DNA from 3 places in the Cytobacillus sp. FSL R5-0569 genome. Region 1 is predicted to be linked to each of the others. Evidence: a T-box and tRNA genes for the amino acid it is inferred to sense, from the RefSeq annotation. Region 1 holds a T-box; the other regions hold tRNA genes.
What was found. A T-box is a leader RNA that pairs with one kind of tRNA and senses whether it is charged. The one in region 1 lies ahead of alaS (alanine--tRNA ligase), so its partner is inferred to be a tRNA-Ala.

Region 1 (10,882 bases):
TGATTAGACTAAGATGAGAGATTTTTCTCATCTTATTTTTTTACCTATATACATAAAACAAATTGCCAACCTGGAAAAAGAATGACTCGCACCATCTTTGAACAAAATAACAATGTTCAAAGAAGGTGGGAGTAACTTTTGCGAACATTTTCCTTATTAAGAGGCTTGTCGGTAATCGTGTTGAATAACGGTAGGGCAATAGGTGAAGTGAATGATCTCTTCATCTCACCCGAAGGATTAGTGAAGGGACTATGGGTGAAGAACCACTCATTTATTCGTAAATCCTTTTTTCTAGATATTAAAGATGTGTACTCATTTGGTTGGGATGGTGTGATGATTGAGAGTTGTGATGTATTAACAGCTATACCAAAGCATAGTGATTTTACAATTGCTAGTGAAAATCGTCTGGCTGGCCGAATGATGATGACAAGAGAGGGCGATCGCTTAGGACTTCTTCAAGATGTATATTTCAATGAAGAATTGGGCACAATCGTAGGGTATGAACTATCAGATGGCTTCTTTTCTGATGTACTTGAAGGAAAGAAAGTAGTTAAAGCTAGTTGCGCACCAGCGATTGGAAAGGATGCCATTATTGTAAATGTAGAATAAGGTAGGTGTCCTTTCCATGATGCTTCAATGTCCTAATTGTCAAAGCAAAGATGTCGGTAAGATTGGCATAAATCAATATTACTGTTGGAATTGCTTTATCGAACTCTCATTGTCTAAAGGAATTATTCACACTCACCAAGTGGAAGAAGATGGGTCTTTAAGTTCTTTAGATGACTTATTTGATGAAGAAGAGCGTCGTTTTTCTTCATAAAAATTCTTATGAGAGGTGTCATATGATGAATAAAATGTTAACCTCAGCAGCTGTCATAGGCGCAGGTGTAGCCGCATATAGCTATATGCAGAAAAATAACATCGTCTCAAAAAGAGATATGAAAAAAATACAAAGAAAAGTAATGAAAATGTTTTAAATGTTTTGGCGTCCTCAATCAAATAGATTGGGGACGTTTTTTCGTACCTGTGCTATGTCAATAAATGAATCCATTCCGTCCCTTGTTTAACTTGTATGTATAATTCATATGCTCTCTTCTCAAGATAGTAAAGGGAGGCGTAGTGCATGGACGTTCGTATGAAATGGTTGTACCGTTTAGGCTTTGTTTTGCTTGTTCTCATTTTACTTTATATCTTTTTTCAATTAAAAGAATTATGGCTCCCTCTTTTAAAATTACTGCTTGTTGTGCTGATTCCGTTTTTACTTGGGGCATTTTTTACTTATCTCTTACACCCTATTGTTGAAAAGTTACATCAAACGGGTATGCACAGAGGATTAGCAGCTTTAGGAATTTATTTATTATTTTTTGGTGGTGTTGGCTACGGATTGTATAAAGGGATTCCGGCTTTTATTCATCAACTAAATGATTTAGTTGATCATGCGCCAGAGTTTGCCGAGCAATATCGCTCTTTTATTGCTTTGATTCAAGAACGCACATCTGAATGGCCAGAAACATTACAATTACGTGTAGAGGATGGGATTAACAATATTGAAGCAGCATTAGATAAATTATTAACAAAGGCAATTAATATATTGCTTGAGATTCTTAATTATGCTTTAATCATCGCTATTATCCCATTTATCTCCTTTTACCTTTTAAAAGATTATACGGATGTAAAAAAAGCAGTCTGGTACTTAACGCCAAGAAGATGGAGAAAAGAAGCTGTTTTGTTTATAAGAGATGTTGATAAGTCACTCGGAGGTTATATTCGTGGGCAGCTCCTTGTATGTTTAGTAATCGGGGTGATTTCAGCTACTTTATTTTGGGTGTTCGGTATGAAGTATCCATTGTTGCTTGGTTTTATCATTGCAATAACCAATATTATTCCGTATTTTGGTCCAATTATTGGTGCAGTCCCAGCGGTGATTATTGCAGCGACCCTGTCAGTCAAAATGGTGATTATCACATTAATTATTATAGTTGTATTGCAATTTGTGGAAGGGAATATATTATCTCCTTTAATTGTAGGGAAAAGCTTACATATGCACCCCCTCATTATTATGCTTTCATTACTAGCTGGTGGAGAAGCTGGCGGTATCATTGGTTTAATTATGGCTGTTCCGATTTTGGCAATCCTAAAAATTAGTCTTATACATGCACGTAAACTATTAATGAACCGACATAGGGCAGATAAGGTATAGTTTCAGCTGAATTTGTTGATACTGTTAAACATTGATATTGACAAAAGAGCAAAAATCTAGCTATAATTCGACTATATCTATTTAAATAATGTAAGATGTTGATGGAAGAAGTATGTTATAGTCCATTCGAAAGAGAGGAAATTCCATGGCTGAGAGAATTTCTCGATGAAGGATAACAGAAAGCTAATCCGGAGTGCAGTTAACTACTGCCGTTCACCGCGTTAAGGTGCTTTGAGAGGTGAGAGTTTTCTTTCACAATCAGGGTGGTACCGCGAGCTTAAGTTCTCGTCCCTGTATTGGGGATGAGGGCTTTTTTTTATGGTTACATAAATTTTTTAGGAGGTTTTTTTATGAAACATTTAACTGGTGCAGAAATTAGACAAATGTTTTTAGATTTTTTTAAAGAAAAAGGTCACGCAGTGGAACCAAGTGCTTCTTTAGTACCACATGAAGATCCGTCACTACTATGGATTAATAGTGGTGTAGCTACATTGAAGAAATATTTTGATGGTCGAGTGATTCCCGAAAATCCAAGGATCGTTAATGCACAAAAATCAATACGTACCAATGATATTGAAAATGTTGGGAAGACAGCACGTCACCATACATTCTTTGAAATGCTTGGGAATTTTTCTATCGGTGACTACTTTAAAGAAGAAGCGATTCTATATGCTTGGGAATTCTTGACGAGTCCAAAATGGATTGGTTTTGAAGAAGACAAATTATCTGTGACAATCCACCCTGAGGACGATGAAGCGTACAAATTATGGAGAGAAAAAGTAGGTGTACCAGAAGAACGAATTATTCGTTTGGAAGGGAATTTCTGGGATATTGGTGAAGGACCAAGTGGACCGAACACAGAAATTTTCTATGATAGGGGAGAAGAGTATGGTAACGATTTAAATGATCCTGAGCTCTATCCTGGGGGAGAGAACGAACGTTACTTGGAAGTATGGAACCTTGTATTTTCTGAGTTTAACCATAATCCAGATGGAACATATACTCCACTACCAAAGAAAAATATTGATACGGGCATGGGCTTAGAGCGTATGGCTTCAGTTGTGCAAAATGTAAAGACGAATTTTGACACAGATCTATTTATGCCAATCATTAAAGGAACAGAAGATATTTCTGCTGAGAAATATGGTAAAACTGCGGAACAAGATGTCGCATTTAAAGTGATTGCTGACCACATTCGTACAGTAGCATTTGCAATTGGTGATGGTGCTCTTCCATCAAATGAAGGTAGAGGATATGTTCTTAGACGATTATTACGTCGCGCGGTTCGTTATGCGAAACAAATCAATATTCATCGTCCGTTCATGTTTGAGTTAGTACCAGTGGTTGCAGAAATAATGGTTGATTATTATCCACAAGTAAAAGAAAAAACGGCTTTTATTCAAAAAGTCATTAAAAACGAAGAAGAACGCTTCCATGAAACGTTACACGAGGGTTTAGCTATTCTTTCAGAAGTAATGAAAAAAGAAAAAGCTAATGGACATACTGTAATCGATGGAAAAGATGTTTTCCGTCTTTATGATACGTATGGTTTCCCCGTTGAATTAACTGAGGAGTACGCAGAAGAAGAAGGGATGAGCATCGACCATGATGGCTTTGAAAAAGAGATGGAAAATCAGCGTGATCGCGCTCGAGCTGCTCGTCAAGATATAGATAGTATGCAAGTCCAGGATAGTGTCCTAGGTGAAATTACGGTAGACAGTAGGTTTGTTGGGTATGAACAATTGACGATTGATACTGAAGTAGCTGCAATTGTAAGTGGTGGCGAGCTAGTAGACCAAGCTGGTCAAGGCGAAGAGGTTCAATTAATATTGACAGCTACTCCTTTCTATGCTGAAAGTGGTGGGCAAATCGCTGATAAGGGAACTCTAACAGCAAGTGGCGTGAGGGTTGAAATAAAAGATGTGCAAAAAGCTCCAAATGGACAAAACCTCCATCGTGCAGTTGTCACAGAAGGAGAATTAAAAGCTCATTCATCGGTTAAAGCATCTGTAGATTATTTTAATCGTAATAAAATCGTAAAAAATCATACTGCGACACATCTTCTTCACCAAGCATTGAAAGATGTATTAGGTACGCATGTAAATCAAGCAGGTTCTCTTGTTGAACCAGATCGACTAAGATTTGACTTTTCTCACTTTGGACAAGTAACAGGAGATGAGTTAGAGAAAATCGAAGCCATTGTTAACGAGAAGATTTGGAATAGCTTAAATGTGCAAATTGACCTGAAAGATATTGAAGAAGCAAAAGCAATGGGAGCAATGGCTTTATTTGGAGAAAAGTATGGGAAAATTGTACGAGTTGTTCAAATCGGTGATTATTCATTAGAACTTTGTGGTGGCTGTCATGTGGCAAATACTGCAGTCATTGGTTTGTTCAAAATCCAATCTGAAAGCGGGATTGGTGCAGGCACAAGAAGAATAGAAGCAGTCACAGGTGAAGGTGCTTATAAGATGATGACAGAGCAAATCTCTGTATTAAAAGAGGCTGGAGCTAAATTAAAATCAAATATAAAAGATTTACCAGTAAAAATTGACAGCTTACATGCAGAAATCAGGCAATTACAAAGAGAAAATGAATCATTAGCAACTAAATTGGGTAATATTGAAGCTGGAAGCTTGATTGACCAAGTGAAAGAAGTGAACGGTGTAAAAGTATTAGCTGCAAAAGTTCAGGCGACAGACATGAACCACTTGCGTAATATGGCAGATGAATTAAAACAAAAGCTTGCTTCAGCAGTGGTTGTACTAGGTAGTGCGAATGAAGGAAAAGTGAATTTAATTGCCGGTGTGACAGATGATTTGATTAAAAGTGGCTATCATGCGGGTAAATTAATTAAGGAAGTGGCTACTCGCTGTGGAGGCGGTGGCGGTGGACGTCCAGATATGGCGCAAGCTGGTGGAAAAGACCCAGCAAAATTAGAGGGAGCGTTACAATTTGTAGAGGAATGGGTAAAATCCGTTTGATTCCCGAATAGTTTAGTGTAAAATGTAGGTAAACAAAAGCGAATCATAAAAAGAAGAGGTTATATAACCTCTTCTTCATGAACTTGGTGTAGCTATCCATCCTTCTCTTTTTGAATAGGTAGCTTAATCGCTTAAGAACAGAATAGTGAGGTGTAGCAATTGAGCTCATTTGACAAAACGATGAGATTTAATTTTCCTGAGGAACCATTTGAACAAGATGTCAATAAAGTTTTGTTCCATGTTCACGATGCCCTGCAGGAAAAAGGGTATAATCCTATTAATCAAATTGTAGGTTACCTGCTTTCTGGAGATCCTGCCTACATACCCCGTCACAAAGATGCAAGGAATGTGATTCGCAAGTTAGAACGGGATGAAATTATTGAAGAACTTGTGAAGTCGTATTTAAAACAGCAACGAGAGGGATAATATGCGTACAATGGGATTAGATGTCGGCTCAAAAACGGTCGGCGTGGCTGTTAGTGATGGTCTTGGTTGGACAGCCCAAGGCATCGAAACAGTGAAAATAAATGAGGAACAGAATCAGTACGGATTTAAACGTATTGGTGAGCTGCTCAAAGAATATGAAGTAACAAAGGTTGTTGTTGGCATTCCTAAGAACATGAATGGTACAATAGGGCCTAGAGGTGAAGCGAGTCAGTTCTATGGTAATGAACTTAACAAACGTTTCGGTGTTGAGGTTATTTATTGGGACGAGCGTCTCACTACAATCGCTGCAGAGAGAGTCCTACTTGATGCAGATGTCAGTCGCAAAAAAAGGAAAAAAGTGATTGATAAAATGGCGGCAGTCATGATTTTACAAGGTTATTTAGATAGCCAGAATTAAGAGGTGAAAGAAATGGATCACGGAGAAAACAATATCACAGTAGTAGATGAGGAAGGTAACGAGCAGCTTTGCGAAGTGCTTTTTACTTTTGACTCTGAAGAATTTGGCAAATCTTATGTTCTTTATTATCCAATTGGTGCAGATGAGGATGAAGAAGAGGTTGAAATTCATGCATCTGCATTCGTTCCAAGTGAAGATAATACTGATGGTGAATTAATGCCAATTGAAACGGACGAAGAATGGGACCTTATCGAAGAGATGTTAAATACATTTTTAGAAAACGAAGAAGAATAAATTTGAAAAGACCCGCGTATTTAGTGGGTCTTTTTTTTATGTTCTATCATTCTTCGCAGGTGAACTTGCGACTAAGGCTAACCCAGAATTAATATCACACAACAAAAAAACATTAAGTAAAAAAAGACTTAGCAAAATATAACCTATCTCAAAAAAACCCTCCACTTTCAGCATTGCCCTCATTTCTATCTCATTCTCTATAAACTTAACTCATTCATTATTAAGGGAGAGGTATTATTGATTAACGCTTTCAGTATAACTGATTCGTTCTATAGTAGAAGAATTTTGTCTAAATATGCTATCCTATGACAGAAAGTATAGTATAATAATCCGAGATGTATGAGAGCTATTTTCCAGCTATTAATACAGTAGCAACATGAGGCGAAAAGGAAGTATGAATAGTAAGGGGAAATAGTTGCAAGGAGGTTTACCATGACAGATGATAAAAAAGGTAAGATGAAAAAACAGTTGATAGAGAGGCAAACAGAGGCGAAAGTTGTGCGTAAAATCGTGTTAATTGCAGCCATAATATTATTTGTAATCATAGGTGTTGGAGGGCTAGGTGGGTTCCTTTATGTGAATTCTGCTTTAAAACCTGTTAATCCAGATAACGACAAAGTCAAAAATGTCGAAATCCCTATAGGCTCATCCGTTTCAGGGATCGGACAAGTATTAGAAGAGAATGGGATAATAAAGGATGCTAGAGTATTCAAATACTATGTGAAGCTAAAGAATGAATCAGGCTTTATGGCAGGAACTTATGAACTGGCACCGGCGATGACTTTAGGTCAAGTCATATCAGAGCTGAAAACTGGAAATGTTGATCAAGAAGTCGTGTTTAAAGTCACACTTCCTGAAGGCAAGCAGTTGGAGCAAATTGCAGCAATTATAGCAGAAAAAGCAGGCATGGACGGAGACGAAGTCTTTGCAGAATTAAATGATAAAGCATTTGTACAGAAAATGCAGGAGAAATTTCCAAGTGTCATTACTGATGATGTTTTTGCGGAGAATATTAAATACCCTTTAGAGGGTTATCTATTCCCTGCCACATATGATTACTACAAAGAAGATGCAACGTTAGAAGAAATTGTAACACCAATGATTAAGAAGACAAGTGAAGTGCTTGCTCAGTACACAGATGCAATGGAGAACAAAGAGATGTCTGTCCATGAATTACTCACAATGGCTTCATTAATCGAAGAAGAGGCCACTGCACAAGTGGACCGCGATAAGATAGCCAGCGTTTTTTATAATCGTATGGATGAAGATATGCCTTTACAAACAGATCCCACCGTTTTATATGCACATGGTGAGCATAAGGAAAGGACATTGTATAAGCATTTAGAAATAGATGACCCATATAACACATATAAATACAATGGTCTAACACCTGGACCGATTGCTAATGCAGGTTCAACTTCTATTGAAGCTGCATTGAATCCTGAAGAAACGGATTATTTGTATTTCCTAGCTACACCAGAAGGAGAAGTTTTATTCTCTAAAACATTGGATGAACATAATGTGAAGAAAAATGAGCACATAACTAGTAATAATTAAAAAATAGAGGAAGCTAAAGAGGTGTGAATGATGTTAGATCATCATTTATGATAAAATCTCATAGCTTTCCTCTTTTTTATGTGGTAAAATAGCACAAGCATTTTATATATTTTTTTATGTGGCGTATCATGCAGATAGCGTAGATGGTCCAAGCTCTTGTTGACAATCTACTAATGTGAGCGCTTTTTTTCTTGCATATGCAAAGGATGGAAGTTAAATTAATAGAGGTGAAAGTAATTGCTAAATGATGAGCTAATTACATATATGCAAAAATTAATACCGGATCGTACAAACCTCTTCATGGAAATGGAAGAATACGCTAGGGAAAATCGTGTGCCAATCATGGAACTAGAAGGTATTGAAGCCATGTTACAGATTGTACGAATTCAACAACCAACAAAAATATTAGAGATTGGAACAGCAATCGGATATTCCGCTTTACGAATGGCTGAAGCTTGTCCATCTGCTCATATTGTTACATTGGAAAGAGATCAGGAGCGTTATGAAAAGGCAGAGAACTACTTTGCAAGAAGCGGCATGGCGAATCAAATCACTTTAATTAAAGGCGATGCATTAGAGCAAGAAGATGAGGTTCGAATATTAGGTGACTATGATATGATATTTATTGATGCAGCAAAAGGACAGTATAAGAAGTTTTTCGAGATGTATAGTCAATATTTAAATGATACAGGTGTAATTATTACCGATAACGTGTTATTTAAAGGCCTTGTTTATGAAAAAGCAGAGATAGAAAAAAAACGCATCCGCAACCTAGTGCAAAAAATTGACCAATTTAATGAATGGCTTATGAAAAATGATCGTTACCATACGGTGATTTTGCCTATTGGTGATGGTGTTGCGATTAGTAGAAAGAAATAAGTTTTGTTGTGATAAAGAATTATTACTAGTATAAGTACCATATGTTTGGCAATCATAGCAAAAAGGTGTATATTGTTAAACAGTAGCAAAAAAGCTACGATGTTAGGGAGATTGATAAAGATGAAGAGAAAACCGATTGTGATCGGTGTAGCTGGTGGATCAGGCTCTGGAAAGACAAGTGTAACGAAGGCGATTTATAATCAATTTCAAGGTCATTCTATTCTTATGTTAGAACAAGACTATTACTATAAAGATCAAGCACATCTACCGTTTGAAGAACGTTTGAAAACCAATTATGATCATCCACTTGCGTTTGACACAGATTTATTAATTGAGCATATCATCTCTTTAACGAATCACGAGGTCATCGAAAAGCCTGTATATGACTATTCTATTCATACGAGGTCAGATGATGTCATCGTTGTTGAACCAAAAGATGTGATTATCTTAGAGGGTATTCTTGTACTTGAAGATGAGCGTTTACGTGATTTAATGGATATGAAGCTGTTTGTCGATACGGATGCAGATCTAAGAATTATTAGAAGGCTTATGCGTGATATTAAGGAGCGAGGGCGTTCCATTGACTCAGTAATTGAGCAATATGTCAGTGTTGTTCGTCCAATGCATAATCAATTTATCGAACCGACTAAGAGATATGCCGATATTATCATTCCTGAAGGTGGACAAAATAAAGTGGCGATTGATTTAATGGTCACAAAAATTCAAACAATTCTTGAAGAAAAGTCTTTTTTATGACACAATAGCATAGAAAAATAATAAGGCTACAAACGTTTGCATAGATAGGCGCGTTCGATAAAGGACGCGCTGTAAATGCATTGTTTATAAAATTTATACATACTTTTGACCAATAATTGGTTATATATGGTAAAGGAGTGGGTGTTTTGAGTACAGAAAAAGTATTTCCAATGACACAAGAAGGTAAAACGAAATTAGAACAAGAACTAGAAAACCTAAAAACCGTTAAACGAAAAGAAGTGGTTGAACGTATAAAAATAGCTCGTAGTTTTGGTGACTTATCTGAGAACTCAGAATATGATTCTGCTAAAGAAGAACAAGCTTTTGTAGAAGGTCGTATTACGACTCTTGAAAACATGATTCGTAATGCTAAAATCATTACTGAGGATGAGATGAAAGGCGACGCAGTTAGCTTAGGCTCAACTGTTACTTTCGTAGAATTACCTGATGGTGAAGAAGAGACTTATTCTATCGTAGGTAGTGCAGAGGCAGATCCTTTTGAGGGCAAAATTTCCAATGATTCTCCGATTGCTAAAAGCCTTATTGGTAAAAAAGTAGGCGAAGAAGTGTCAGTGCAAACACCAGGTGGAGAAATGAGTGTTAAGATAACAAGTATTAACTAATAAAATTATTGTGTTTTAGCGTTTGAAATAGAAACACCTCGTCAACACTTTTGACGAGGTGTTTTTATGCAAAGAAAACGAGTCATTCTGTTTGTTTCTGTTATGATGATTATTTTATCAATACTTATTGTTAGACTGGCTCAAATACAGTTGTTTGAATCAAAGCATTTTACAAATAGAGACATTAACTTGATCAGTCAAAGTGTCGCACAACGCTCTAAGGAAATAGTTATAGATGCCGAGAGAGGGAATTTGCTTGATAGAGATGGCAAACAATTAACTGTAGCCTATAAAACGGTCTTAATCCTTTTTCCGTTCCTAAAAGATATAGAATGGGATGTCTCGAGTGTAGCTGAAATTCTTAAAGTTGATAATAGTCAACTCCGTCAAAAAGTTCAAGCAATAAAGGATCCTATTGTATATGGTGAGCGAGAACCTTTCATTTTGTCTAATGAACAAATGGAGGAGATTAATCAGTTGGAAATACCAGGTGTATTTGCAGCGAGAAAATCATACCCGATTTATGAGAGACCAGCAGAACAATTATTAGGGATTGCCAATAGGGATTTTTTACTAACCAAAAGATATCCTAATAAACACTTATCTAATATAACAAGACTAGGTGCAACTGGGATGGAAAAAAGCTTTGATGAACTTTTGTCTGGAGAAGGTGAAACAAAGCTCATTTATCATGTTGATGGAAAAGGAAGGCCTTTATTTGGCTCGAATGTAAAGTATGTTCACC
Region 2 (10,882 bases), 3.2 Mb from region 1:
TGAAGGTTTTCGGATCGTAAAACTCTGTTGTTAGGGAAGAACAAGTATCGGAGTAACTGCCGGTACCTTGACGGTACCTAACCAGAAAGCCACGGCTAACTACGTGCCAGCAGCCGCGGTAATACGTAGGTGGCAAGCGTTGTCCGGAATTATTGGGCGTAAAGCGCGCGCAGGCGGTTCCTTAAGTCTGATGTGAAAGCCCACGGCTCAACCGTGGAGGGTCATTGGAAACTGGGGAACTTGAGTGCAGAAGAGGAAAGTGGAATTCCAAGTGTAGCGGTGAAATGCGTAGAGATTTGGAGGAACACCAGTGGCGAAGGCGACTTTCTGGTCTGTAACTGACGCTGAGGCGCGAAAGCGTGGGGAGCAAACAGGATTAGATACCCTGGTAGTCCACGCCGTAAACGATGAGTGCTAAGTGTTAGAGGGTTTCCGCCCTTTAGTGCTGCAGCAAACGCATTAAGCACTCCGCCTGGGGAGTACGACCGCAAGGTTGAAACTCAAAGGAATTGACGGGGGCCCGCACAAGCGGTGGAGCATGTGGTTTAATTCGAAGCAACGCGAAGAACCTTACCAGGTCTTGACATCCTCTGACAATCCTAGAGATAGGACTTTCCCCTTCGGGGGACAGAGTGACAGGTGGTGCATGGTTGTCGTCAGCTCGTGTCGTGAGATGTTGGGTTAAGTCCCGCAACGAGCGCAACCCTTGATCTTAGTTGCCAGCATTCAGTTGGGCACTCTAAGGTGACTGCCGGTGACAAACCGGAGGAAGGTGGGGATGACGTCAAATCATCATGCCCCTTATGACCTGGGCTACACACGTGCTACAATGGATGGTACAAAGGGCTGCAAGACCGCGAGGTTTAGCCAATCCCATAAAACCATTCTCAGTTCGGATTGTAGGCTGCAACTCGCCTACATGAAGCCGGAATCGCTAGTAATCGCGGATCAGCATGCCGCGGTGAATACGTTCCCGGGCCTTGTACACACCGCCCGTCACACCACGAGAGTTTGTAACACCCGAAGTCGGTGGGGTAACCTTTTGGAGCCAGCCGCCTAAGGTGGGACAGATGATTGGGGTGAAGTCGTAACAAGGTAGCCGTATCGGAAGGTGCGGCTGGATCACCTCCTTTCTAAGGAATATACGGAATTAACTTGATGTTAGACTGTTCGTTCAGTTTTGAGAGTATAATCTCTCAATTCAATCGTTCTTTGAAAACTAGATAATGTAATGAAGAAGATTACCGAGTAATCGCCACCTTAGTTATTTTTTCTCTCTATATATTATAGATTGATTTAAAATACTAAACTTTTTTAATAAACACAACCGAGAGGGTTGTGAGAAGCAAGCAGTTCAAGGAAGCGAGCGAGGAAACACCGGAGTGTGCGTCTTGTGCACATGAGGATGTTGACGAGTGAGCTGACGCCGAAATGCGTAGCTTATCGCAAGCCGAACAATGGTTAAGTTAATAAGGGCGCACGGTGAATGCCTTGGCACTAGGAGCCGATGAAGGACGGGACTAACACCGATATGCTTCGGGGAGCTGTAAGTAAGCTTTGATCCGGAGATTTCCGAATGGGGAAACCCCCTATCCGTTATGGGATAGGATCCATACCTGAATACATAGGGTATGGAAGGCAGACCCGGGGAACTGAAACATCTAAGTACCCGGAGGAAGAGAAAGCAAACGCGATTCCCTGAGTAGCGGCGAGCGAAACGGGATTAGCCCAAACCAAGAGGCTTGCCTCTTGGGGTTGTAGGACATTCTATACGGAGTTACAAAGGAACGAGATAGACGAAGAGGTCTGGAAAGGCCCGCCATAGGAGGTAAAAGCCCTGTAGTTGAAACTTCGTTCCCTCCAGAGTGGATCCTGAGTACGGCGGGACACGAGAAATCCCGTCGGAAGCAGGGAGGACCATCTCCCAAGGCTAAATACTCCCTAGTGACCGATAGTGAACCAGTACCGTGAGGGAAAGGTGAAAAGCACCCCGGAAGGGGAGTGAAAGAGATCCTGAAACCGTGTGCCTACAAGTAGTTAGAGCCCGTTAATGGGTGATAGCGTGCCTTTTGTAGAATGAACCGGCGAGTTACGATTACATGCGAGGTTAAGTTGGACAGACGGAGCCGTAGCGAAAGCGAGTCTGAATAGGGCGAATGAGTATGTGGTCGTAGACCCGAAACCAGGTGATCTACCCATGTCCAGGGTGAAGTCCAGGTAACACTGGATGGAGGCCCGAACCCACGTACGTTGAAAAGTGCGGGGATGAGGTGTGGGTAGCGGAGAAATTCCAATCGAACTTGGAGATAGCTGGTTCTCTCCGAAATAGCTTTAGGGCTAGCCTCATGCGTAAGAATCTTGGAGGTAGAGCACTGTTTGGACTAGGGGCCCTCATCGGGTTACCGAATTCAGACAAACTCCGAATGCCAAAGATTTATCCATGGGAGTCAGACTGCGAGTGATAAGATCCGTAGTCAAGAGGGAAACAGCCCAGACCACCAGCTAAGGTCCCAAAGTATACGTTAAGTGGAAAAGGATGTGGAGTTGCTTAGACAACCAGGATGTTGGCTTAGAAGCAGCCACCATTTAAAGAGTGCGTAATAGCTCACTGGTCGAGTGACTCCGCGCCGAAAATGTACCGGGGCTAAACGTATCACCGAAGCTGTGGATTGAACATCGTTGATGTTCAGTGGTAGGAGAGCGTTCTAAGGGCGTTGAAGCTAGACCGTAAGGACTGGTGGAGCGCTTAGAAGTGAGAATGCCGGTATGAGTAGCGAAAGATGGGTGAGAATCCCATCCACCGAATGCCTAAGGTTTCCTGAGGAAGGCTCGTCCGCTCAGGGTTAGTCGGGACCTAAGCCGAGGCTGAAAAGCGTAGGCGATGGACAACAGGTTGATATTCCTGTACCACCGTATTCTGTTTGAGTGATGGGGGGACGCAGGAGGATAGGGTAAGCGCACTATTGGATGTGCGTCTAAGCAGTTAGAGGGACCATGAGGCAAATCCCATGGTCACATACCTTGAGCTGTGATAGCGAGGGAAATTTAGTACCGAAGTTCTTGATTCCACACTGCCAAGAAAAGCCTCTAGCGAGGAATAAGGTGCCCGTACCGCAAACCGACACAGGTAGGCGAGGAGAGAATCCTAAGGTGAGCGAGAGAACTCTCGTTAAGGAACTCGGCAAAATGACCCCGTAACTTCGGGAGAAGGGGTGCTCATTAGGGTGTTAAAGCCTTGATGAGCCGCAGTGAATAGGCCCAGGCGACTGTTTAGCAAAAACACAGGTCTCTGCGAAGCCGCAAGGCGAAGTATAGGGGCTGACGCCTGCCCGGTGCTGGAAGGTTAAGAGGAGAGGTTAGCTCACGCGAAGCTTTGAATCGAAGCCCCAGTAAACGGCGGCCGTAACTATAACGGTCCTAAGGTAGCGAAATTCCTTGTCGGGTAAGTTCCGACCCGCACGAAAGGCGTAACGATCTGGGCACTGTCTCAACGAGAGACTCGGTGAAATTATAGTACCTGTGAAGATGCAGGTTACCCGCGACAGGACGGAAAGACCCCGTGGAGCTTTACTGTAGCCTGATATTGAATTTTGGTACAGCTTGTACAGGATAGGTAGGAGCCTTAGAAGCCGGAGCGCTAGCTTCGGTGGAGGCGTCGGTGGGATACTACCCTGGCTGTATTGAAATTCTAACCCACATCCCTTATCGGGATGGGAGACAGTGTCAGGTGGGCAGTTTGACTGGGGCGGTCGCCTCCTAAAGAGTAACGGAGGCGCCCAAAGGTTCCCTCAGAATGGTTGGAAATCATTCGTAGAGTGTAAAGGCACAAGGGAGCTTGACTGCGAGACCTACAAGTCGAGCAGGGACGAAAGTCGGGCTTAGTGATCCGGTGGTTCCGCATGGAAGGGCCATCGCTCAACGGATAAAAGCTACCCCGGGGATAACAGGCTTATCTCCCCCAAGAGTCCACATCGACGGGGAGGTTTGGCACCTCGATGTCGGCTCATCGCATCCTGGGGCTGTAGTCGGTCCCAAGGGTTGGGCTGTTCGCCCATTAAAGCGGTACGCGAGCTGGGTTCAGAACGTCGTGAGACAGTTCGGTCCCTATCCGTCGTGGGCGCAGGAAATTTGAGAGGAGCTGTCCTTAGTACGAGAGGACCGGGATGGACGCACCGCTGGTGTACCAGTTGTCTTGCCAAAGGCATCGCTGGGTAGCTATGTGCGGAAGGGATAAGTGCTGAAAGCATCTAAGCATGAAGCCCCCCTCGAGATGAGATTTCCCATAGCGCAAGCTAGTAAGATCCCTGAAAGATGATCAGGTTGATAGGTTAGAGGTGGAAGTGTGGCGACACATGTAGCTGACTAATACTAATCGATCGAGGACTTAACCAAACAGGCGATTACTCAATAAATATCTTCTTCAACATTACCTAGTTTTGAGGGAACGATTCCCTTACAATTTCATAGTCCGGTGGCGATAGCGAGAAGGTCACACCCGTTCCCATACCGAACACGGAAGTTAAGCTTCTCAGCGCCGATGGTAGTTAGGGGCTGTCCCCTTGTGAGAGTAGGACGTTGCCGGGCATACATATTGGAGGATTAGCTCAGCTGGGAGAGCATCTGCCTTACAAGCAGAGGGTCGGCGGTTCGATCCCGTCATCCTCCACCATTTTTTTGTGTTTATTTGCCGGCCTAGCTCAATTGGTAGAGCAACTGACTTGTAATCAGTAGGTTGGGGGTTCAAGTCCTCTGGCCGGCACCACTTGTACGAGCCATTAGCTCAGTTGGTAGAGCATCTGACTTTTAATCAGAGGGTCGAAGGTTCGAGTCCTTCATGGCTCACCATTTATATATGCGGGTGTGGCGGAATTGGCAGACGCACCAGACTTAGGATCTGGCGCCGCAAGGCGTGGGGGTTCGACTCCCTTCACCCGCACCATTTTTATTTTGAATATTTGCGGAAGTAGTTCAGTGGTAGAACATCACCTTGCCAAGGTGAGGGTCGCGGGTTCGAATCCCGTCTTCCGCTCCAATAAGTGCCGGGGTGGCGGAACTGGCAGACGCACAGGACTTAAAATCCTGCGGTAGGTGACTACCGTACCGGTTCGATTCCGGTCCTCGGCACCACTTATTGATGCGCCCGTAGCTCAATTGGATAGAGCGTTTGACTACGGATCAAAAGGTTAGGGGTTCGACTCCTCTCGGGCGCGCCATAAACGGGAAGTAGCTCAGCTTGGTAGAGCACTTGGTTTGGGACCAAGGGGTCGCAGGTTCGAATCCTGTCTTCCCGACCATTTTTATTACTCTTTTTGGGGCCTTAGCTCAGCTGGGAGAGCGCCTGCTTTGCACGCAGGAGGTCAGCGGTTCGATCCCGCTAGGCTCCACCAAAAACATTTTAAAAAAGTTATTGACATAACAAGTTAAGATGTTGTATGATTATAAAGTCGCTTCTAAAGCGAATGAGATTGTTCTTTGAAAACTGAACGAACGTAAAACGTCAAGCGTAATTCTAAAAAAGCTGATTTATCAGCAACAAAGCACCATAGGTGCAAATGAGCTAATCAAACACTTTATTGGAGAGTTTGATCCTGGCTCAGGACGAACGCTGGCGGCGTGCCTAATACATGCAAGTCGAGCGAATCTGAGGGAGCTTGCTCCCAAAGATTAGCGGCGGACGGGTGAGTAACACGTGGGCAACCTGCCTGTAAGACTGGGATAACTCCGGGAAACCGGGGCTAATACCGGATAATATCTATTTATACATATAATTAGATTGAAAGATGGTTCTGCTATCACTTACAGATGGGCCCGCGGCGCATTAGCTAGTTGGTGAGGTAACGGCTCACCAAGGCGACGATGCGTAGCCGACCTGAGAGGGTGATCGGCCACACTGGGACTGAGACACGGCCCAGACTCCTACGGGAGGCAGCAGTAGGGAATCTTCCGCAATGGACGAAAGTCTGACGGAGCAACGCCGCGTGAGTGATGAAGGTTTTCGGATCGTAAAACTCTGTTGTTAGGGAAGAACAAGTATCGGAGTAACTGCCGGTACCTTGACGGTACCTAACCAGAAAGCCACGGCTAACTACGTGCCAGCAGCCGCGGTAATACGTAGGTGGCAAGCGTTGTCCGGAATTATTGGGCGTAAAGCGCGCGCAGGCGGTTCCTTAAGTCTGATGTGAAAGCCCACGGCTCAACCGTGGAGGGTCATTGGAAACTGGGGAACTTGAGTGCAGAAGAGGAAAGTGGAATTCCAAGTGTAGCGGTGAAATGCGTAGAGATTTGGAGGAACACCAGTGGCGAAGGCGACTTTCTGGTCTGTAACTGACGCTGAGGCGCGAAAGCGTGGGGAGCAAACAGGATTAGATACCCTGGTAGTCCACGCCGTAAACGATGAGTGCTAAGTGTTAGAGGGTTTCCGCCCTTTAGTGCTGCAGCAAACGCATTAAGCACTCCGCCTGGGGAGTACGACCGCAAGGTTGAAACTCAAAGGAATTGACGGGGGCCCGCACAAGCGGTGGAGCATGTGGTTTAATTCGAAGCAACGCGAAGAACCTTACCAGGTCTTGACATCCTCTGACAATCCTAGAGATAGGACTTTCCCCTTCGGGGGACAGAGTGACAGGTGGTGCATGGTTGTCGTCAGCTCGTGTCGTGAGATGTTGGGTTAAGTCCCGCAACGAGCGCAACCCTTGATCTTAGTTGCCAGCATTCAGTTGGGCACTCTAAGGTGACTGCCGGTGACAAACCGGAGGAAGGTGGGGATGACGTCAAATCATCATGCCCCTTATGACCTGGGCTACACACGTGCTACAATGGATGGTACAAAGGGCTGCAAGACCGCGAGGTTTAGCCAATCCCATAAAACCATTCTCAGTTCGGATTGTAGGCTGCAACTCGCCTACATGAAGCCGGAATCGCTAGTAATCGCGGATCAGCATGCCGCGGTGAATACGTTCCCGGGCCTTGTACACACCGCCCGTCACACCACGAGAGTTTGTAACACCCGAAGTCGGTGGGGTAACCTTTTGGAGCCAGCCGCCTAAGGTGGGACAGATGATTGGGGTGAAGTCGTAACAAGGTAGCCGTATCGGAAGGTGCGGCTGGATCACCTCCTTTCTAAGGAATATACGGAATTAACTTGATGTTAGACTGTTCGTTCAGTTTTGAGAGTGCAATCTCTTTGATATGATTAAATACTTTACCGTGAAGTTATGTGGGCCTATAGCTCAGCTGGTTAGAGCGCACGCCTGATAAGCGTGAGGTCGATGGTTCAAGTCCATTTAGGCCCACCATTTTAACTTTAATACGGGGCCTTAGCTCAGCTGGGAGAGCGCCTGCTTTGCACGCAGGAGGTCAGCGGTTCGATCCCGCTAGGCTCCACCAACAAATTGTTCTTTGAAAACTAGATAATGTAATGAAGAAGATTACCGAGTAATCGCCACCTTAGTTATTTTTTCTCTCTATATATTATAGATTGATTTAAAATACTAAACTTTTTTAATAAACACAACCGAGAGGGTTGTGAGAAGCAAGCAGTTCAAGGAAGCGAGCGAGGAAACACCGGAGTGTGCGTCTTGTGCACATGAGGATGTTGACGAGTGAGCTGACGCCGAAATGCGTAGCTTATCGCAAGCCGAACAATGGTTAAGTTAATAAGGGCGCACGGTGAATGCCTTGGCACTAGGAGCCGATGAAGGACGGGACTAACACCGATATGCTTCGGGGAGCTGTAAGTAAGCTTTGATCCGGAGATTTCCGAATGGGGAAACCCCCTATCCGTTATGGGATAGGATCCATACCTGAATACATAGGGTATGGAAGGCAGACCCGGGGAACTGAAACATCTAAGTACCCGGAGGAAGAGAAAGCAAACGCGATTCCCTGAGTAGCGGCGAGCGAAACGGGATTAGCCCAAACCAAGAGGCTTGCCTCTTGGGGTTGTAGGACATTCTATACGGAGTTACAAAGGAACGAGATAGACGAAGAGGTCTGGAAAGGCCCGCCATAGGAGGTAAAAGCCCTGTAGTTGAAACTTCGTTCCCTCCAGAGTGGATCCTGAGTACGGCGGGACACGAGAAATCCCGTCGGAAGCAGGGAGGACCATCTCCCAAGGCTAAATACTCCCTAGTGACCGATAGTGAACCAGTACCGTGAGGGAAAGGTGAAAAGCACCCCGGAAGGGGAGTGAAAGAGATCCTGAAACCGTGTGCCTACAAGTAGTTAGAGCCCGTTAATGGGTGATAGCGTGCCTTTTGTAGAATGAACCGGCGAGTTACGATTACATGCGAGGTTAAGTTGGACAGACGGAGCCGTAGCGAAAGCGAGTCTGAATAGGGCGAATGAGTATGTGGTCGTAGACCCGAAACCAGGTGATCTACCCATGTCCAGGGTGAAGTCCAGGTAACACTGGATGGAGGCCCGAACCCACGTACGTTGAAAAGTGCGGGGATGAGGTGTGGGTAGCGGAGAAATTCCAATCGAACTTGGAGATAGCTGGTTCTCTCCGAAATAGCTTTAGGGCTAGCCTCATGCGTAAGAATCTTGGAGGTAGAGCACTGTTTGGACTAGGGGCCCTCATCGGGTTACCGAATTCAGACAAACTCCGAATGCCAAAGATTTATCCATGGGAGTCAGACTGCGAGTGATAAGATCCGTAGTCAAGAGGGAAACAGCCCAGACCACCAGCTAAGGTCCCAAAGTATACGTTAAGTGGAAAAGGATGTGGAGTTGCTTAGACAACCAGGATGTTGGCTTAGAAGCAGCCACCATTTAAAGAGTGCGTAATAGCTCACTGGTCGAGTGACTCCGCGCCGAAAATGTACCGGGGCTAAACGTATCACCGAAGCTGTGGATTGAACATCGTTGATGTTCAGTGGTAGGAGAGCGTTCTAAGGGCGTTGAAGCTAGACCGTAAGGACTGGTGGAGCGCTTAGAAGTGAGAATGCCGGTATGAGTAGCGAAAGATGGGTGAGAATCCCATCCACCGAATGCCTAAGGTTTCCTGAGGAAGGCTCGTCCGCTCAGGGTTAGTCGGGACCTAAGCCGAGGCTGAAAAGCGTAGGCGATGGACAACAGGTTGATATTCCTGTACCACCGTATTCTGTTTGAGTGATGGGGGGACGCAGGAGGATAGGGTAAGCGCACTATTGGATGTGCGTCTAAGCAGTTAGAGGGACCATGAGGCAAATCCCATGGTCACATACCTTGAGCTGTGATAGCGAGGGAAATTTAGTACCGAAGTTCTTGATTCCACACTGCCAAGAAAAGCCTCTAGCGAGGAATAAGGTGCCCGTACCGCAAACCGACACAGGTAGGCGAGGAGAGAATCCTAAGGTGAGCGAGAGAACTCTCGTTAAGGAACTCGGCAAAATGACCCCGTAACTTCGGGAGAAGGGGTGCTCATTAGGGTGTTAAAGCCTTGATGAGCCGCAGTGAATAGGCCCAGGCGACTGTTTAGCAAAAACACAGGTCTCTGCGAAGCCGCAAGGCGAAGTATAGGGGCTGACGCCTGCCCGGTGCTGGAAGGTTAAGAGGAGAGGTTAGCTCACGCGAAGCTTTGAATCGAAGCCCCAGTAAACGGCGGCCGTAACTATAACGGTCCTAAGGTAGCGAAATTCCTTGTCGGGTAAGTTCCGACCCGCACGAAAGGCGTAACGATCTGGGCACTGTCTCAACGAGAGACTCGGTGAAATTATAGTACCTGTGAAGATGCAGGTTACCCGCGACAGGACGGAAAGACCCCGTGGAGCTTTACTGTAGCCTGATATTGAATTTTGGTACAGCTTGTACAGGATAGGTAGGAGCCTTAGAAGCCGGAGCGCTAGCTTCGGTGGAGGCGTCGGTGGGATACTACCCTGGCTGTATTGAAATTCTAACCCACATCCCTTATCGGGATGGGAGACAGTGTCAGGTGGGCAGTTTGACTGGGGCGGTCGCCTCCTAAAGAGTAACGGAGGCGCCCAAAGGTTCCCTCAGAATGGTTGGAAATCATTCGTAGAGTGTAAAGGCACAAGGGAGCTTGACTGCGAGACCTACAAGTCGAGCAGGGACGAAAGTCGGGCTTAGTGATCCGGTGGTTCCGCATGGAAGGGCCATCGCTCAACGGATAAAAGCTACCCCGGGGATAACAGGCTTATCTCCCCCAAGAGTCCACATCGACGGGGAGGTTTGGCACCTCGATGTCGGCTCATCGCATCCTGGGGCTGTAGTCGGTCCCAAGGGTTGGGCTGTTCGCCCATTAAAGCGGTACGCGAGCTGGGTTCAGAACGTCGTGAGACAGTTCGGTCCCTATCCGTCGTGGGCGCAGGAAATTTGAGAGGAGCTGTCCTTAGTACGAGAGGACCGGGATGGACGCACCGCTGGTGTACCAGTTGTCTTGCCAAAGGCATCGCTGGGTAGCTATGTGCGGAAGGGATAAGTGCTGAAAGCATCTAAGCATGAAGCCCCCCTCGAGATGAGATTTCCCATAGCGCAAGCTAGTAAGATCCCTGAAAGATGATCAGGTTGATAGGTTAGAGGTGGAAGTGTGGCGACACATGTAGCTGACTAATACTAATCGATCGAGGACTTAACCAAACAGGCGATTACTCAATAAATATCTTCTTCAACATTACCTAGTTTTGAGGGAACGATTCCCTTACAATTTCATAGTCCGGTGGCGATAGCGAGAAGGTCACACCCGTTCCCATACCGAACACGGAAGTTAAGCTTCTCAGCGCCGATGGTAGTTAGGGGCTGTCCCCTTGTGAGAGTAGGACGTTGCCGGGCAATATAAAAGAGCACATCATTTGTATGTGCTCTTTTTTGTCGTGCTATAATGAATTCGTTTATTTAAATGGACAAATAACATCTACACAATCTAAACATAATATAAATTTAA
Region 3 (10,882 bases), 3.3 Mb from region 1:
AAATCCCATACCAAGTGAATAAAGCAAGATTGATTGAAAAAATTGCTGACCTTGTACGTGATAAGAAGATTGATGGTATTACAGATTTACGTGACGAATCTGACAGAGATGGTTTACGAATTGTTATTGAAGTCCGTAAAGATGCCAATGCAAATGTGCTTTTAAATAATTTATATAAACATACGGCACTACAGACAAGCTTCGGTATTAATTTACTTGCTTTAGTGGATGGACAACCTAAAGTATTGAATTTAAAACAATGCTTAGAATATTATTTAGCCCATCAAGTTGTCGTTATAAGAAGAAGAACAGAATTCGAATTGCGGAAAGCGGAAGCAAGAGCGCATATTTTAGAAGGTTTACGAATTGCCTTAGATCATTTAGATGAAGTCATTAAATTAATCAGAGCGTCAAGAACTACAGATATTGCCAAAGAAGGTTTAATGACACAATTTGACCTTTCGGAGAAGCAAGCGCAAGCGATTTTGGATATGCGTCTACAGCGTTTAACTGGTTTAGAGCGTGAGAAAATCGAAGAAGAATATGCTAGTCTTATTCAATTAATTGCAGATTTAAAAGCAATCTTAGCAAGTGATGAAAAAGTATTAGACATTATTCGCGAAGAACTTACAGAACTAAAAGACCGTTTTAATGATGAACGCCGTACAGAAATTGTTTCCGGTGGTCTTGAGCATCTAGAAGATGAAGATTTGATTCCTCAAGAGAACATTGTTATTACACTTACACATAAAGGCTATATTAAGCGATTACCGGTATCTACTTATCGTGCCCAAAAACGAGGTGGAAAAGGGATACAAGGAATGGGAACAAATGAAGATGATTTTGTTGAACACCTATTGACTACCTCAACGCATGATCATCTCCTTTTCTTTACGAATAAAGGAAAAGTGTATCAAGCTAAAGGGTATGAAATTCCTGAATTTAGTAGAACAGCGAAGGGGATTCCTATCATTAACTTGTTAGGTATTGAAAAGGATGAATGGATTAATGCTGTTATTCCGATAGAGGATTTTGTGGATGATTGGTTCTTGTTCTTCACAACAAAACGAGGCATTTCTAAACGTTCACCGTTATCTTCATTTGCTCATATCCGTACAAACGGTTTAATTGCTTTAGGTTTAAAAGAAGAAGATGAATTAATCTCTGTACGTCTTACAAATGGAGATAAAGAAATTATCATCGGTACAAAAAATGGTCTCCTTATTCGTTTCCCTGAAGATGCGGTCCGTTCTATGGGACGTACAGCTACTGGTGTAAAAGGGATCACTCTGAGTGAAGAAGATGAAGTGGTTGGAATGGAAGTTCTAGAAGAAGGGGACAACATTCTAGTAGTTACGAAAAAAGGTTATGGTAAACAAACACCAGCTGATGATTATCGTATTCAGGGTCGTGGTGGTAAAGGAATTAAAACGGCCAATATTACTGAAAAAACTGGTGATCTCGTTACGATGAAAGCTGTACGTGGTGAGGAAGACATCATGTTGATTACTACTGGCGGTGTCATTATCCGTATGGGAGTAGAAGATATTTCAACTATGGGAAGAAACACGCAAGGTGTAAGACTTATTCGAATCGATGAAAGTGTGAATGAATTCGTCTCTACTGTAGCAAAGGTTGAAAAGGAAGAAGAAAAAGATGGAGAAGAGCGAGCAAAGCCACTTGAAACTGCAGAGGAATTGCCTGAAGGATCTATCGACAGTGAAGATGAAAGAGAATAAACAAATCGTTTAAATCAAATGAGTGCCGACACAATTCAAGTTTCAAAATTGAATTGTGTTCGGCTTTTTTATTAGGATGAGATAATTTTAATGACTACCTTTAGCACACTACTACAGACTATACTAATAGGGGTTTATAGATTCTTTTAGGAGTATCAATGGAAGTATTTTTTGGTGTTAACTATGAATGAAATGGTCAATAAATTATTTTATAAAAATAATTGATGAATAATGCTTGCAAATAGTGGTTACTGCTGATATACTTATTCAAGTCAGCAAGAGGAAGACATGAAAGATTGATTGACATCAAAAAAAGATGTTGACTCAGATGACACGATATGTTATATTAATAAAGTCGCTTCTGAAGCGAACGAGATTGTTCTTTGAAAACTGAACGAACATAAAACGTCAAGCGTAATTCTAAAAAAAGCTGATTTATCAGCAACAAAGCACCACAGGTGCAAACGAGCTAATCAAACACTTTATTGGAGAGTTTGATCCTGGCTCAGGACGAACGCTGGCGGCGTGCCTAATACATGCAAGTCGAGCGGATCTGAGGGAGCTTGCTCCCAAAGATTAGCGGCGGACGGGTGAGTAACACGTGGGCAACCTGCCTGTAAGACTGGGATAACTCCGGGAAACCGGGGCTAATACCGGATAATATCTATTTATACATATAATTAGATTGAAAGATGGTTCTGCTATCACTTACAGATGGGCCCGCGGCGCATTAGCTAGTTGGTGAGGTAACGGCTCACCAAGGCGACGATGCGTAGCCGACCTGAGAGGGTGATCGGCCACACTGGGACTGAGACACGGCCCAGACTCCTACGGGAGGCAGCAGTAGGGAATCTTCCGCAATGGACGAAAGTCTGACGGAGCAACGCCGCGTGAGTGATGAAGGTTTTCGGATCGTAAAACTCTGTTGTTAGGGAAGAACAAGTATCGGAGTAACTGCCGGTACCTTGACGGTACCTAACCAGAAAGCCACGGCTAACTACGTGCCAGCAGCCGCGGTAATACGTAGGTGGCAAGCGTTGTCCGGAATTATTGGGCGTAAAGCGCGCGCAGGCGGTTCCTTAAGTCTGATGTGAAAGCCCACGGCTCAACCGTGGAGGGTCATTGGAAACTGGGGAACTTGAGTGCAGAAGAGGAAAGTGGAATTCCAAGTGTAGCGGTGAAATGCGTAGAGATTTGGAGGAACACCAGTGGCGAAGGCGACTTTCTGGTCTGTAACTGACGCTGAGGCGCGAAAGCGTGGGGAGCAAACAGGATTAGATACCCTGGTAGTCCACGCCGTAAACGATGAGTGCTAAGTGTTAGAGGGTTTCCGCCCTTTAGTGCTGCAGCAAACGCATTAAGCACTCCGCCTGGGGAGTACGACCGCAAGGTTGAAACTCAAAGGAATTGACGGGGGCCCGCACAAGCGGTGGAGCATGTGGTTTAATTCGAAGCAACGCGAAGAACCTTACCAGGTCTTGACATCCTCTGACAATCCTAGAGATAGGACTTTCCCCTTCGGGGGACAGAGTGACAGGTGGTGCATGGTTGTCGTCAGCTCGTGTCGTGAGATGTTGGGTTAAGTCCCGCAACGAGCGCAACCCTTGATCTTAGTTGCCAGCATTTAGTTGGGCACTCTAAGGTGACTGCCGGTGACAAACCGGAGGAAGGTGGGGATGACGTCAAATCATCATGCCCCTTATGACCTGGGCTACACACGTGCTACAATGGATGGTACAAAGGGCTGCAAGACCGCGAGGTTTAGCCAATCCCATAAAACCATTCTCAGTTCGGATTGTAGGCTGCAACTCGCCTACATGAAGCCGGAATCGCTAGTAATCGCGGATCAGCATGCCGCGGTGAATACGTTCCCGGGCCTTGTACACACCGCCCGTCACACCACGAGAGTTTGTAACACCCGAAGTCGGTGGGGTAACCTTTTGGAGCCAGCCGCCTAAGGTGGGACAGATGATTGGGGTGAAGTCGTAACAAGGTAGCCGTATCGGAAGGTGCGGCTGGATCACCTCCTTTCTAAGGAATATACGGAATTAACTTGATGTTAGACTGTTCGTTCAGTTTTGAGAGTGCAATCTCTTTGATATGATTAAATACTTTACCGTGAAGTTATGTGGGCCTATAGCTCAGCTGGTTAGAGCGCACGCCTGATAAGCGTGAGGTCGATGGTTCGAGTCCATTTAGGCCCACCATTTTAACTTTAATACGGGGCCTTAGCTCAGCTGGGAGAGCGCCTGCTTTGCACGCAGGAGGTCAGCGGTTCGATCCCGCTAGGCTCCACCAACAAATTGTTCTTTGAAAACTAGATAATGTAATGAAGAAGATTACCGAGTAATCGCCACCTTAGTTATTTTCTCTCTATATAATAGAGTAGAGATACTAAACTTTTTTTAAAAACATACAACCGTGAGGGTTGTGAGAAGCAAGCAGTTCAAGGAAGCGAGCTAGGAAACACCGGAGTGTGCGTCTTGTGCACATGAGGATGTTGACGAGTGAGCTGACGCCGAAATGCGTAGCTTATCGCAAGCCGAACAATGGTTAAGTTAATAAGGGCGCACGGTGAATGCCTTGGCACTAGGAGCCGATGAAGGACGGGACTAACACCGATATGCTTCGGGGAGCTGTAAGTAAGCTTTGATCCGGAGATTTCCGAATGGGGAAACCCCCTATCCGTTATGGGATAGGATCCATACCTGAATACATAGGGTATGGAAGGCAGACCCGGGGAACTGAAACATCTAAGTACCCGGAGGAAGAGAAAGCAAACGCGATTCCCTGAGTAGCGGCGAGCGAAACGGGATTAGCCCAAACCAAGAGGCTTGCCTCTTGGGGTTGTAGGACATTCTATACGGAGTTACAAAGGAACGAGATAGACGAAGAGGTCTGGAAAGGCCCGCCATAGGAGGTAAAAGCCCTGTAGTTGAAACTTCGTTCCCTCCAGAGTGGATCCTGAGTACGGCGGGACACGAGAAATCCCGTCGGAAGCAGGGAGGACCATCTCCCAAGGCTAAATACTCCCTAGTGACCGATAGTGAACCAGTACCGTGAGGGAAAGGTGAAAAGCACCCCGGAAGGGGAGTGAAAGAGATCCTGAAACCGTGTGCCTACAAGTAGTTAGAGCCCGTTAATGGGTGATAGCGTGCCTTTTGTAGAATGAACCGGCGAGTTACGATTACATGCGAGGTTAAGTTGGACAGACGGAGCCGTAGCGAAAGCGAGTCTGAATAGGGCGAATGAGTATGTGGTCGTAGACCCGAAACCAGGTGATCTACCCATGTCCAGGGTGAAGTCCAGGTAACACTGGATGGAGGCCCGAACCCACGTACGTTGAAAAGTGCGGGGATGAGGTGTGGGTAGCGGAGAAATTCCAATCGAACTTGGAGATAGCTGGTTCTCTCCGAAATAGCTTTAGGGCTAGCCTCATGCGTAAGAATCTTGGAGGTAGAGCACTGTTTGGACTAGGGGCCCTCATCGGGTTACCGAATTCAGACAAACTCCGAATGCCAAAGATTTATCCATGGGAGTCAGACTGCGAGTGATAAGATCCGTAGTCAAGAGGGAAACAGCCCAGACCACCAGCTAAGGTCCCAAAGTATACGTTAAGTGGAAAAGGATGTGGAGTTGCTTAGACAACCAGGATGTTGGCTTAGAAGCAGCCACCATTTAAAGAGTGCGTAATAGCTCACTGGTCGAGTGACTCCGCGCCGAAAATGTACCGGGGCTAAACGTATCACCGAAGCTGTGGATTGAACATCGTTGATGTTCAGTGGTAGGAGAGCGTTCTAAGGGCGTTGAAGCTAGACCGTAAGGACTGGTGGAGCGCTTAGAAGTGAGAATGCCGGTATGAGTAGCGAAAGATGGGTGAGAATCCCATCCACCGAATGCCTAAGGTTTCCTGAGGAAGGCTCGTCCGCTCAGGGTTAGTCGGGACCTAAGCCGAGGCTGAAAAGCGTAGGCGATGGACAACAGGTTGATATTCCTGTACCACCGTATTCTGTTTGAGTGATGGGGGGACGCAGGAGGATAGGGTAAGCGCACTATTGGATGTGCGTCTAAGCAGTTAGAGGGACCATGAGGCAAATCCCATGGTCACATACCTTGAGCTGTGATAGCGAGGGAAATTTAGTACCGAAGTTCTTGATTCCACACTGCCAAGAAAAGCCTCTAGCGAGGAATAAGGTGCCCGTACCGCAAACCGACACAGGTAGGCGAGGAGAGAATCCTAAGGTGAGCGAGAGAACTCTCGTTAAGGAACTCGGCAAAATGACCCCGTAACTTCGGGAGAAGGGGTGCTCATTAGGGTGTTAAAGCCTTGATGAGCCGCAGTGAATAGGCCCAGGCGACTGTTTAGCAAAAACACAGGTCTCTGCGAAGCCGCAAGGCGAAGTATAGGGGCTGACGCCTGCCCGGTGCTGGAAGGTTAAGAGGAGAGGTTAGCTCACGCGAAGCTTTGAATCGAAGCCCCAGTAAACGGCGGCCGTAACTATAACGGTCCTAAGGTAGCGAAATTCCTTGTCGGGTAAGTTCCGACCCGCACGAAAGGCGTAACGATCTGGGCACTGTCTCAACGAGAGACTCGGTGAAATTATAGTACCTGTGAAGATGCAGGTTACCCGCGACAGGACGGAAAGACCCCGTGGAGCTTTACTGTAGCCTGATATTGAATTTTGGTACAGCTTGTACAGGATAGGTAGGAGCCTTAGAAGCCGGAGCGCTAGCTTCGGTGGAGGCGTCGGTGGGATACTACCCTGGCTGTATTGAAATTCTAACCCACATCCCTTATCGGGATGGGAGACAGTGTCAGGTGGGCAGTTTGACTGGGGCGGTCGCCTCCTAAAGAGTAACGGAGGCGCCCAAAGGTTCCCTCAGAATGGTTGGAAATCATTCGTAGAGTGTAAAGGCACAAGGGAGCTTGACTGCGAGACCTACAAGTCGAGCAGGGACGAAAGTCGGGCTTAGTGATCCGGTGGTTCCGCATGGAAGGGCCATCGCTCAACGGATAAAAGCTACCCCGGGGATAACAGGCTTATCTCCCCCAAGAGTCCACATCGACGGGGAGGTTTGGCACCTCGATGTCGGCTCATCGCATCCTGGGGCTGTAGTCGGTCCCAAGGGTTGGGCTGTTCGCCCATTAAAGCGGTACGCGAGCTGGGTTCAGAACGTCGTGAGACAGTTCGGTCCCTATCCGTCGTGGGCGCAGGAAATTTGAGAGGAGCTGTCCTTAGTACGAGAGGACCGGGATGGACGCACCGCTGGTGTACCAGTTGTCTTGCCAAAGGCATCGCTGGGTAGCTATGTGCGGAAGGGATAAGTGCTGAAAGCATCTAAGCATGAAGCCCCCCTCGAGATGAGATTTCCCATAGCGCAAGCTAGTAAGATCCCTGAAAGATGATCAGGTTGATAGGTTAGAGGTGGAAGTGTGGCGACACATGTAGCTGACTAATACTAATCGATCGAGGACTTAACCAATTCGAAATGCGGAGGCGCCTTGCCCAGGTGCGACAAGCATAAGCCAAATTTGACAGGAGGTTGTTCTTTAACCTCATGACAAATTTGGCTTATGACCTCGAGCACCTAGGCGCCGCAGCTAGACAGCACTACGTAAGTAGTCGCGTCAGCAACGCATAGGCGATTACTCAATAAATATCTTCTTCAACATTACCTAGTTTTGAGGGAACGATTCCCTTACAATTTCATAGTCCGGTGGCGATAGCGAGAAGGTCACACCCGTTCCCATACCGAACACGGAAGTTAAGCTTCTCAGCGCCGATGGTAGTTAGGGGCTGTCCCCTTGTGAGAGTAGGACGTTGCCGGGCAAGATAAAAGAGCACATCATTTGTATGTGCTCTTTTTTGTGATTTTTTATTTCCAATGTGAATCTTCTATCATCTCTTTTTATTTCCTTGGCAATGAAATTTTCTTGATTCAAGAAAATTATAAATGAGAAATGGGCTTTTCTGTTCCGTCAAATCGAGGAACTGGTGAATAAATGGATAATCATTATTTGTCATTAACTTAATGCATTCATTCCACCATTCTGTTTCATATCTTGCAATCATGCTTAAATTATAGAGTAATAAGTAATGGGAAAATAATTCTGGATAATCATTTAATGGACTTCTTTCGATAGGTAATGAATAATTTTTATTTACAATATTATATTTGAAATATCGATTGATCTCTTTGTTTTGAGGAAATTTTATATGTTCCTTCGTATAGAGAATATCCTTTTTATCCACTTGTAGTTTTTCGGAAAGAAAAGTAGAAAATCTCGATTCAGTCATATGATAATGATTAAGAATGGTTATTGGGACAAAGAAGTTATCTTTTTCTTTTTTTATATCAATAAATGTTTTTTCTTTTTGGATAGACTGAAACATTATTTCCATCTCTGGGATTTGTCTCAATAAATCAACCATATAAAATTTATCCCCTTCTAGATGTTTCATATGGAACATTTTTTCTGCCATATATGGAAATAAGCCACTCTTTTGTAGTTTCACTTCATCTTTTAAAAAGAGGTATTGCTGCTTTTTCTTTTTTCTTGTCGAAACACCATGAGCCAGTACGGAGGTCGTATCTGGATAAAGAGGGTCAATAGTTAAAATACAAGCTTTTATTAGATGAACTAGGCCGTAGAAATAAAGAATAGGTTTAATGATTAACGGGGCAGCGGCGGCTTGTTCATAGTAAACCTTACCGTGTTCAATGTAATATATAAACGGATAAGTATTTTCAAAACTCTTTTGTGATGCTTGTTCAATTCCTTCGTTTTGATAACTTTTTTCTAAAAATGCTTTGGTTGTTTCTGTTGAAAAAAAGGGTAAATATGATTGCCAATTGTTGTAAGAATGCTTCAAAATATACAACCTCCAAATAATCTGAAAAATCCAACTTATAGCAGTGTCCTTGACAGTATTTTGTCCAATTGATAACCTACTAATAATATTTTCATGTTCAGGAGGTCAAAAAAATGTGGGAAACTAAATTTGAAAAAGAAGGTTTAACTTTTGATGATGTACTACTTGTCCCTGCTAAATCTGAGGTATTGCCGAAAGATGTCGATTTGTCGGTGAGACTGTCTGAAAAGGTAAAATTGAATGTTCCAATTATCAGTGCTGGTATGGATACAGTAACTGAAGCTGAAATGGCTATTGCAATGGCACGCCAGGGTGGATTAGGTATTATTCACAAAAACATGTCCATTGAGCAACAGGCAGATTTAGTTGATAAAGTCAAACGCTCTGAGAGTGGCGTTATTTCTGATCCGTTTTTCCTTACTCCCGAACAACAAGTGTATGATGCTGAACATTTAATGGGCAAATATCGTATATCAGGTGTTCCAATTGTAAATAATCTTGACGAACAAAAACTTGTTGGTATTATTACAAACCGTGACCTTCGTTTCATTCAAGATTTCTCTATTAAGATCTCTGATGTAATGACGAAAGAAAACTTAGTAACTGCTTCAGTAGGTACAACGCTACAAGAAGCAGAAAAAATTCTGCAAAAGTATAAAATTGAGAAATTACCTCTTGTTGATGATAATGGTGTTTTAAAAGGACTTATTACTATTAAAGATATTGAAAAAGTCATTGAGTTCCCTAACTCAGCGAAAGATGCACAAGGTCGTTTACTTGCTGGTGCAGCAATCGGTATAACAAAAGATACAATGAAAAGATTAGAGTTACTTGTTAAAGCTCAAGTTGATGTAGTAGTAGTCGATACGGCTCACGGCCACTCAGCGGGCGTTATTAATACAGTAAAAGAAATTAAAGACAAATACCCTGACCTGACAGTTGTAGCAGGTAATGTAGCTACTGCTGAAGGTACACGTGCATTGTTTGAAGCTGGAGCTGATGTTGTAAAGGTAGGTATTGGACCTGGATCTATTTGTACAACTCGTGTGGTAGCAGGTGTTGGCGTGCCACAAATTACAGCGGTATATGATTGTGCAACAGAAGCACGTAAACATGGTAAAGCGATTATCGCTGATGGTGGGATTAAGTATTCAGGAGATATCGTGAAAGCATTAGCTTCTGGTGGACATGCAGTTATGCTAGGAAGTATGTTAGCTGGTGTATCTGAAAGTCCAGGTGAAACTGAAATTTTCCAAGGACGTCAATTTAAAGTTTATCGTGGAATGGGATCCGTTACTTCTATGGAAAAAGGATCAAAGGATCGTTACTTCCAAGAAGATAATAAGAAATTCGTTCCAGAAGGCATTGAAGGACGTATTCCATTTAAAGGTTCATTAGCAGATACGATTTATCAGTTAGTTGGTGGCGTTCGCTCTGGTATGGGTTACTGCGGGGCAGCAAATTTAGAATTCTTAAGAGAAAATGCACAGTTTATCCGTATGACAGGTGCTGGTCTTAAAGAAAGTCACCCACATGATATCCAAATTACGAAAGAAGCACCAAATTATTCATTATAATTTTTTTTAAAAAGTAAGAGGGCTGGTCCTCTTACTTTTTTTTGCCTGGAAAGATATCAGACTTTCGTCATTGTTAGCAAAACGCACAATGTTTTCTCAGGCGGATTGACCTAAGGAATAGAGAAAGAAAAGGGATGTTCATGAAAACGCCAAGATTAGGAAAAGGTTGTTTGTATCCATGAAGGACATCTTATGATAAAATAACAAAAGCTGAAAAAAAAGTTGGAGGGCTTTGGAATTGAGAAGAAAAGGATATCGTAAAGTTGTTGCAAGTTTCTTGGTGTTGATTATGGTGTTAGGCATTCTTCCAAATGTACATAAAGCAAGTGCAAAAGAAGATATACTTAATATTAATGCAGATGCAGCTATTCTAGTAGATGCAGAAACAGGTAGAGTTTTATACGGGAAAAACATTGATAAGGTGCTTGGTATTGCAAGTATGTCAAAAATGATGACCGAGTATCTTTTATTAGAAGCTATTGATGAAGGTCGAGTATCATGGGATCAAGAGTATGCTGTAAGTGAGTACGTTTGGAAAGTGTCTCATGACACAGCGCTTTCGAATGTTCCTCTTAGAAGAGATGGGACATACAGCATTAAGGAATTATTTGAAGCAATGACTATTTATTCCGCAAATGGAGCAACAATTGCCATTGCTGAGACAATTGCTGGATCTGAAAAGAACTTTGTG

Region 2: it encodes a tRNA-Ala, which carries the amino acid that the T-box ahead of alaS (alanine--tRNA ligase) is inferred to sense. The anticodon was not compared.
Region 3: it encodes a tRNA-Ala, which carries the amino acid that the T-box ahead of alaS (alanine--tRNA ligase) is inferred to sense. The anticodon was not compared.

What each region holds. Positions count from the first base shown of each region.
Region 1 is NZ_JBBOWW010000001.1:3,279,704-3,290,585, reverse strand. Features, by position in the region: gene recD2 (SF1B family DNA helicase RecD2) at 1-7, shown strand, start outside; gene MKX78_RS16715 (PRC-barrel domain-containing protein) at 139-609, shown strand; gene MKX78_RS16710 (hypothetical protein) at 629-820, shown strand; gene MKX78_RS16705 (DUF3918 family protein) at 846-977, shown strand; gene MKX78_RS16700 (AI-2E family transporter) at 1,124-2,200, shown strand; T-box leader at 2,290-2,496, shown strand; gene alaS (alanine--tRNA ligase) at 2,551-5,184, shown strand; gene MKX78_RS16690 (IreB family regulatory phosphoprotein) at 5,344-5,610, shown strand; gene ruvX (Holliday junction resolvase RuvX) at 5,612-6,028, shown strand; gene MKX78_RS16680 (DUF1292 domain-containing protein) at 6,041-6,322, shown strand; gene mltG (endolytic transglycosylase MltG) at 6,755-7,879, shown strand; gene MKX78_RS16670 (O-methyltransferase) at 8,117-8,758, shown strand; gene udk (uridine kinase) at 8,879-9,514, shown strand; gene greA (transcription elongation factor GreA) at 9,661-10,137, shown strand; gene MKX78_RS16655 (peptidoglycan D,D-transpeptidase FtsI family protein) at 10,204-10,882, shown strand, end outside.
Region 2 is NZ_JBBOWW010000001.1:92,585-103,466, forward strand. Features, by position in the region: rRNA gene MKX78_RS00455 (16S ribosomal RNA) at 1-1,133, shown strand, start outside; rRNA gene MKX78_RS00460 (23S ribosomal RNA) at 1,460-4,392, shown strand; rRNA gene rrf (5S ribosomal RNA) at 4,468-4,584, shown strand; tRNA gene MKX78_RS00470 (tRNA-Val) at 4,594-4,669, shown strand; tRNA gene MKX78_RS00475 (tRNA-Thr) at 4,687-4,762, shown strand; tRNA gene MKX78_RS00480 (tRNA-Lys) at 4,770-4,845, shown strand; tRNA gene MKX78_RS00485 (tRNA-Leu) at 4,855-4,939, shown strand; tRNA gene MKX78_RS00490 (tRNA-Gly) at 4,958-5,032, shown strand; tRNA gene MKX78_RS00495 (tRNA-Leu) at 5,039-5,127, shown strand; tRNA gene MKX78_RS00500 (tRNA-Arg) at 5,137-5,213, shown strand; tRNA gene MKX78_RS00505 (tRNA-Pro) at 5,218-5,294, shown strand; tRNA gene MKX78_RS00510 (tRNA-Ala) at 5,312-5,387, shown strand; rRNA gene MKX78_RS00515 (16S ribosomal RNA) at 5,571-7,119, shown strand; tRNA gene MKX78_RS00520 (tRNA-Ile) at 7,219-7,295, shown strand; tRNA gene MKX78_RS00525 (tRNA-Ala) at 7,311-7,386, shown strand; rRNA gene MKX78_RS00530 (23S ribosomal RNA) at 7,646-10,578, shown strand; rRNA gene rrf (5S ribosomal RNA) at 10,654-10,770, shown strand.
Region 3 is NZ_JBBOWW010000001.1:7,019-17,900, forward strand. Features, by position in the region: gene gyrA (DNA gyrase subunit A) at 1-1,739, shown strand, start outside; rRNA gene MKX78_RS00040 (16S ribosomal RNA) at 2,222-3,770, shown strand; tRNA gene MKX78_RS00045 (tRNA-Ile) at 3,870-3,946, shown strand; tRNA gene MKX78_RS00050 (tRNA-Ala) at 3,962-4,037, shown strand; rRNA gene MKX78_RS00055 (23S ribosomal RNA) at 4,291-7,223, shown strand; rRNA gene rrf (5S ribosomal RNA) at 7,454-7,570, shown strand; gene MKX78_RS00065 (YaaC family protein) at 7,640-8,614, opposite strand; gene guaB (IMP dehydrogenase) at 8,728-10,191, shown strand; gene MKX78_RS00075 (D-alanyl-D-alanine carboxypeptidase family protein) at 10,481-10,882, shown strand, end outside.